2 regions of the Nitrospirillum karajorum genome follow, and region 2 is predicted to be linked to the other one. Evidence: riboswitches for the same ligand, from Rfam matches in the RefSeq annotation. Region 2 holds a riboswitch; the other holds the start of a gene.
What was found. A riboswitch is a leader RNA that binds a small molecule or an ion and turns the genes downstream of it on or off. The one in region 2 is predicted to bind glycine.
Positions count from the first base shown of each region.

Region 1: linked by a shared signal. The riboswitch ahead of gcvT (glycine cleavage system aminomethyltransferase GcvT) and the one ahead of UCD39_RS28725 (S41 family peptidase) in region 2 are both predicted to bind glycine.

Region 1 covers NZ_JAZBQB010000003.1:1,943,556-1,946,965, forward strand. The annotation lists gene ispH (4-hydroxy-3-methylbut-2-enyl diphosphate reductase) at 1-774, opposite strand, end outside; gene UCD39_RS22720 (hypothetical protein) at 1,089-1,586, shown strand; glycine riboswitch at 1,728-1,822, shown strand; partial or broken gene gcvT (glycine cleavage system aminomethyltransferase GcvT) at 2,046-3,160, shown strand; gene gcvH (glycine cleavage system protein GcvH) at 3,233-3,410, shown strand, end outside.
Region 2 covers NZ_JAZBQB010000002.1:90,907-94,316, reverse strand. The annotation lists partial or broken gene UCD39_RS28725 (S41 family peptidase) at 1-1,616, opposite strand, end outside; glycine riboswitch at 1,909-2,000, opposite strand; glycine riboswitch at 2,196-2,297, shown strand; gene UCD39_RS08140 (TonB-dependent receptor domain-containing protein) at 2,858-3,410, shown strand, end outside.

The DNA of each region.
Region 1 (3,410 bases), on a different contig from region 2:
GGACCAGTCGATCTGGGTGGCCCGCTGCACCAGCATGGAATTGACGCAACCGTGCTTGGCCGCGACCTCCACCAGGCGCATGGAGTTGGAGCTGTTGGGCGCGCCCAGCACCAGGATGGCGTCCGCCTTCTCGGCGATGGCCTTCACCGCCGTCTGGCGGTTGGTGGTGGCGTAGCAGATGTCTTCCTTGCGCGGCCCGGCAATGGCGGGGAAACGGGCCTTCAGCGCCGCCACGATCTGCACCGTGTCGTCCACCGACAGCGTGGTCTGGGTGACGAAGGCCAGGTTCAGCGGGTCGTCCACCTGGACGGTGCGCACGTCCTCCTCCGACTCCACCAGCAGCACGGCACCTGGCGGCAGTTGCCCCATGGTGCCCACCACCTCGGGGTGGCCGGCGTGGCCGATCAGGATGATCTGGCGGCCGTCGGCGAAATGGCGTTCCGCCTCACGATGGACTTTGGACACCAGCGGGCAGGTGGCGTCGACATACATCAGCTTCCGGTTTTCAGCCTCGGCCGGGATGGATTTGGGCACGCCATGGGCGGAGAAGACCACCGGACGGCCATCCGGCACCTCGTCCAGTTCCTCCACGAAGATGGCGCCCTTGGCCTCCAGGCCCTGCACGACGTAGCGATTGTGCACGATCTCGTGCCGGACATAGACCGGCGCGCCGTACCGCTGCAACGCCACCTCCACGATCTGGATGGCGCGGTCCACACCGGCGCAGAAACCGCGCGGGGAGGCCAAGAGGATGTTGAGCGTCGGCTTGGTCATGGTGATCAGGTCTACTCGGGTTCCGGTAAGCCCCGGCGCGCGGGGCCGATCATGGCGGCGGATCATAAAACGGTGCGGCTGAGGATCGCCAGCGCCGATACGTTAAATCTCGTCGCCCATCAATATAAGGATGGCGCAGGCGATGTCTTGTGCCGGTATGGCTGCTTCTCTATTGTCGCGGGGCCCCGACGCCGGCCGGCGTCCAACTCCAGACGAGCCCCGCTTCAATGAACATCCACACGGACACTAATATAGGTTGGCCCCCCAGGAAAGGCACCCGCAGCCGCCTGGCCCTGCTTTTGGGGATGCCTCTCATGCTGTCGCTGGCGGCATGCGCCAACAAGAACGTCGGTTACCGTCCCGGCTGCCCCACCGTGGCCATCGTCCGCGACGCGTCGTCGGTGGGCGTGCCCGGCGCCAACGGCCAGCTGAGCTACACCGCCGTGATGCCCAATATCGAGGGTCGCTGCGAGTACAGCGAAAAGGGCGTCACCATGACCGAGAATCTGCGCGTGGGCGCCAGCACCGGTCCCGCCTACACCGGCGGCCCGTTGCCGCTAACCTATTTCGTCGCGGTGACCGACGCCGATCGCAAGATCCTGACCAAGCAGACCTACAACGTCACCCTGGATGTCAGCGGCGGCAGCGGCGGTTCGGTGGAGCGGCTGACCCAGTTCATCCCGCTGAGCCCGGAAGTCGACGGCCGCTACTACGAGGTGCTGGTGGGCTTCCAGCTGACGCCGGAGCAGTTGGAGGCCAACATCCGCTTCAATTCCAAGCCGCCGGCCCCGCCGGTTCCGGCCGGGAAATAAGCAAAGGCACAAGGCGTACGGGTTCGACCGGCCGGGCAGGGGCGCCCAAGGCCGGGGACCCTCGGGGAAGGCGGGTCGCGGGGCAGCGGCCCGCCTTTACTTTTGGGGGGCCATTGGATTAGGGTGCGTGCGCGAAGCTGATGACACCTCGCGGGAGAGACTGGTCCCGTTCGGGTCTGGCGCCGAAGGAGCAACCGCCCCCGGAAACTCTCAGGCAAAAGGACCGCGAGGAAGAAGCGCATCTGGAAAGCGGTCCGGCCTCACGGCAATGCCTGTCGCCACCCCCTGCGGGTGGCTTTCCGGCGTTGGAGGCCAAAGCCCACCGACGGAGTAAGCGGGTCCGACCTGATGACAGGGTCGTCCCCCGTGAATCTCTCAGGGTCCGGGACAGAGGGGGGCGAGCCCACACGGAATCCGTCCGTGCGGGATGAACTCGTCCGCCGGGAGTCCTTGGCACCTATGGTTACCGAAACCAATTCGCCCCTGCTCACTACGCCGCTGAACGCCCTCCACCGCGAGCTGGGTGCCAAGATGGTGCCCTTCGCCGGCTATGACATGCCCGTCCAGTATCCGCTGGGCGTGCTGAAGGAACACCTTCACACCCGGGAGCAGGCCGGCCTGTTCGACGTGTCGCACATGGGCCAGGTCGTCCTGCGCGGCGACGGTGTCGTCGAGGCGCTGGAAAAGCTGGTGCCGGGCGAGCTGAAGGCGCTGAAGGAAGGCCGCATCCGCTACAGCTTCTTCACCAACGACCAGGCCGGCATCCTGGACGATCTGATGATCGCCAACCGGGGCGACCACCTGTTCCTGGTGGTGAACGCCGCCTGCAAGGTGCAGGACATCGCGCACCTGACGGCCGGCCTGCCGGGTATCGAGGTTGAGTATCTGGGCGACGACCGGGGCCTGCTAGCCTTGCAGGGCCCCACGGCGGCGGCCGTGCTGGCCCGCTTCGTGCCCGAGGTCGCCACCATGCCCTTCATGTCCATGGTCAACGCCAGCCTGAAGGGCATTCCGGTCACCATCGCCCGGTCCGGTTACACCGGCGAGGACGGGTACGAGATCGGCATTGATGGCGCCCGCACCGAGGATGTCGCCCGCCTGCTGTTGGCGGAACCCGAGGTGGCGGCCATCGGCCTGGGCGCCCGCGACAGCCTGCGCCTGGAGGCCGGGCTGTGCCTCTATGGCCATGACATCGACACCACCACCACGCCTGTCGAGGCCGGCCTGACCTGGGCCATCTCCAAGCGCCGGCGGGAGGAGGGGGCTACCCCGGTGACGCCATCGTCCGCCGCCAGCTGGCCGAGGGGGCCGCGCGCTACCGCGTCGGCATCCAGCCGGAGGGCAGGGCGCCGGCGCGCGAACATACCGAAATCCAGGACGCCAGCGGCCAGACGGTGGGTGAGGTCACTTCCGGCGGCTTCGGCCCCAGCGCCAACGCCCCGGTCGCCATGGGCTATGTCACCGCCGCCAACGCCGCCGTGGGCGCGCCCCTGTCGCTGATCGTGCGCGGCAAGGCCCTGCCGGCCAAGGTGGCCGCCCTGCCGTTCGTGCCGCAGCGCTACTACCGCGGCTGATCCCGATCGCGCGGCCCGGCCTGCGCCGGGCCCGCCTTGCCATTGAACGCCTTTCCCCCGAGGAGCAGAATCATGACCATCCGTTTCACCGAAGACCATGAGTGGATCAGCCTGGACGGCGACGTCGCCACCGTCGGCATCACCACCTTCGCCCAGAGCCAGCTAGGCGACGTGGTGTTCGTCGAGGTGCCCGAGGCCGGTCGCGCCCTGACCAAGGGCAAGGACGCCGCCGTGGTGGAATCGGTGAAGG
Region 2 (3,410 bases):
TGCCGGCGCATCGGCGGCGGACGGCCGCTGTCCCTCCTTCGCATCCTCGTTGAGGTTCGGCGGCATGAACGGGTTCGGGACATCTGGCCGCAGGGCTAACGCATAGAGGCGCGTCTGCCGGTTGGCGGCATAGTTCCATTCGCCCTCGGCCACCTGCAGGTTCGGGTCGCGCACGGACAGGAACCAAAGGTAACGCCCATCCGGCGACCAGGCGGGGTTGAAGGAATCGTAGAGGGTATCGGTCACAATCTCGTTCCGGCCGGTATCCGCATCCCAAATACGGATGGCGCGCAGGTTGCTGGCCTGCATCTCCGCATAGGTCAGGTAGCGTCCGTCGGGCGACCATTCATAATCCCTTTGGAACCAGGCCCGGGTGGCGCCGACCGGCCGGCGGGTGCCGGTGGCGAGGTCGACCGCGAATAGGCCGCCATCCTTGTCCAGCACAGCGATGCGGCGCCCATCGGGCGACCAGACGGGACGGTAATAGCGGGTGTGGCTGTCGCGGGTGACGGCACGCACGCCGCCACCGTCGCTGGCCATGACCCACAGTTCCTCGTCACCGCCGCGATCGGACACGAAGGCGAGGCTGCGTCCATTGGGTGCCCAGGCGACAGCACGCTCATGCGCATCGGAACTATGGGTCAGGTTCAGGGCGGCGCCAGGGCCGTCGGCGGGAAGAAGGAAGATGTCGCCCCGGGCCACAACCGCAACCCGGCGCCCATCCGGGGACAGGGCGCTGTCCTCCACCTGCCCGCCAACCCTTACGGTGTGCGGCCTACCCGCCCCGTCCCCGGCGGGAATGTCCAGCGCCAGCGTCTGCTCGGCATTCGCCGACGCCCGATAAACGTGAAGCGTGCCTTCATACTGGAAGACGATATTGCCATCCGCGTCCGCGCTGGCCCATTCCGCATCCCCTGCCGTGAAGTTCGTCAGTTTGCGGACGGTCCCGCCATTGACGTCGGCCTGATACAGGTTGAGATGGCCGTCGCGGTCCGACAGGAAGAAGATGCCCCGGCGGGTCCACATCGGGTCGCGGTCGGTGCGGACATTATGGGTGACGTTCGTCAACGACTTGGATGACAGATCAGCGATGAACAGGTCCTGCGCCCACCCGCCCTGGTACCGCTTCCAGGCGCGGAAGTCGCGCGAGGTGGTGGAAAACAGCACCTTGCCCCCATCGGGGAAAACACGCCCGCGCCCGCACGCGCCATGGGCAGCGGCACCACCTCGCCACCGGCGGCGGGGACGGTGTAGAGCCGCGCCTCCGTCACCGTGGGCACATCGCGGAGCGACCGGAACAGGATGGCGGAACCATCGGGCCGCCATCCCGTCACCTGGTTGTCGTAGCCCGACCGGGCCGGCAACGGCCCCCGCGCAGGATAAAAGGTCAGCTGGCGCGGAACACCGCCTTTGGCGGGCATGACATAAACCTGCTCGTCACCGCCATATTGGCCAGTGAAGGCGATCCATTGCCCGTCGGGGGAGAATTTCGGGAACAGCTTCAGGCCGGGCCCGCTGGTCAACTGGCGCGGCGTCCCGCCATCGGTGGTGGCCAGCCACAGGTCACCCGCGTAAGAAAAGACCACCTCATCGCCATGTATGTCTGGAAACCGCATCAGCGCCCGATCGCCCGCTTGAGCGCCGACAGGCGCCAGCAAGACGATGCAGGCCGCAACGATGGGACGCACCAGCCCCCCAATGGAAATCCCCAAAACTGCCTCCGTGCTCCATTGTTTGTCGCTGTTCGACAGGACGCCCGCCCACTCGGCGCGCCCCGCCGCCATCCGGGCCGGTCGGGACAACGCCCCCGACCGTTGATGGACGGACGGCACCGAACCTCGTGCCCGGGAAACCTCAGTCCGGAATGGTGAATTCAGGCATGGTCGCGCGCCCGCGGCGGATGGCCGTTGCGCCCCATCTGTCTTTTTGCCTGAGATCGCTACCCCTTCGGCGCCGGTATACGAATAGCCCCGATCACCGGTCTCTCCCGCATCAGCCCTTAATTGAACGCCTGAGTCGCCACCGGGTGTCAAGCACCTTTTCCCAGTCCCGAGATGCGATTTTATCGGGGCGCACGGCAACGGCATGAAAGGAGGGAAACGTTGAAAAAGGACCGGAATCATCGCTGGGGCGCACGAAAATAATTTCTGCACGAATGCAATTGACATTTCCTTTTTTGTGCCCGAACATCCGGACCGTCTTGTACGGGAGAGATCGGCTGGTGGGCTTTGCCCCTGGTCGACGCCGAAGGAGCAACCGCCCCGGAAACTCTCAGGCAAAAGGACCGTACAAACACTCAAAATCTGGAAAGAGATCGCTGGTTTCCAGCCGATCCGCCGACGGAGTAAATCTCTCAGGCAAAAAGACAGATGGGGCGCCGGAGTGGGCGGGGAAAATCCCGCCGAATATTAGGCGCGTAAAAAATCAAACCATTAGGTCCTGCTCTGTGAACGGGTGCATCACAGCCCCGATAACCGTTGCCCCTTCGCATGCCCAGGCTCACGTCCCGGGCCATGCCGTGTCACGCCTATCGTGGAGTCCGCCTACAAACCGACCTGGAAAAATACAACAGTATCAACGACTAAGTTAAAGTGGGCGCCGATCGGCGCCCATGCCGCTCCATCTGTCAATTTCAAAAGCCGGTGGCGGGAACGCTCCCGGTTGCTGGATATCTTTTGGGTTTTCATCATTCTGTTAGTCAGTACTAACTTTAAAAAAGCAAAATAAAAAAAATGCCGGTGATTAGCACCGCGCTCCGGGCAGGGGCGCGAACGGGCTTTTGTTGCCTGATCGCCGGGCCTGGGGAAGGCGTCACAAGCAAAACGAACAGGGAAGCCAAATTCGTTGGGGACGAAGAATGAAAAAGCGACATTTGTTGGCCTCGGCGGCCTTCACCTTGAGCAGCCTGGCCCTGGGGCCAGCACTGGCGCAGACATCGTCCAGCCAGGACACCGACAAGACGGCGCAGTCGGAAAGCACCGACCTTGAGCCCATCATCGTCACCGGTACGCGGCTCAAGACCCAATACAACGGCGACCGTCCCATCCAAATCGTCCGGCCGGAAGACGGCTTGAATGCAGGGCTGGTCGATACCGTGGGCCTGCTGAGCCGATCGACGGCGACTGGGTCGCAGCAGGTCAACAACCACCTGTCGGCCACGGGCGCCGGCGGCGCCGTGTCGGTCGGTGGCACCAACGCCAACACCATCGGCCTGCGCGACCTGGGTGCCACCCGGACCCTGACCCTGATGGATGGCCGGCGCCTGACCCCGGCCGGCGTGGGCAGCCAGGTTGGGCCGGTGGATTTGAACGTGGTGCCCGCGTCCATCATCGACCATATCGAGGTGCTGACGGACGGCGCATCGTCCATTTACGGATCGGACGCCGTCGCTGGCGTGGTGAACATCATCA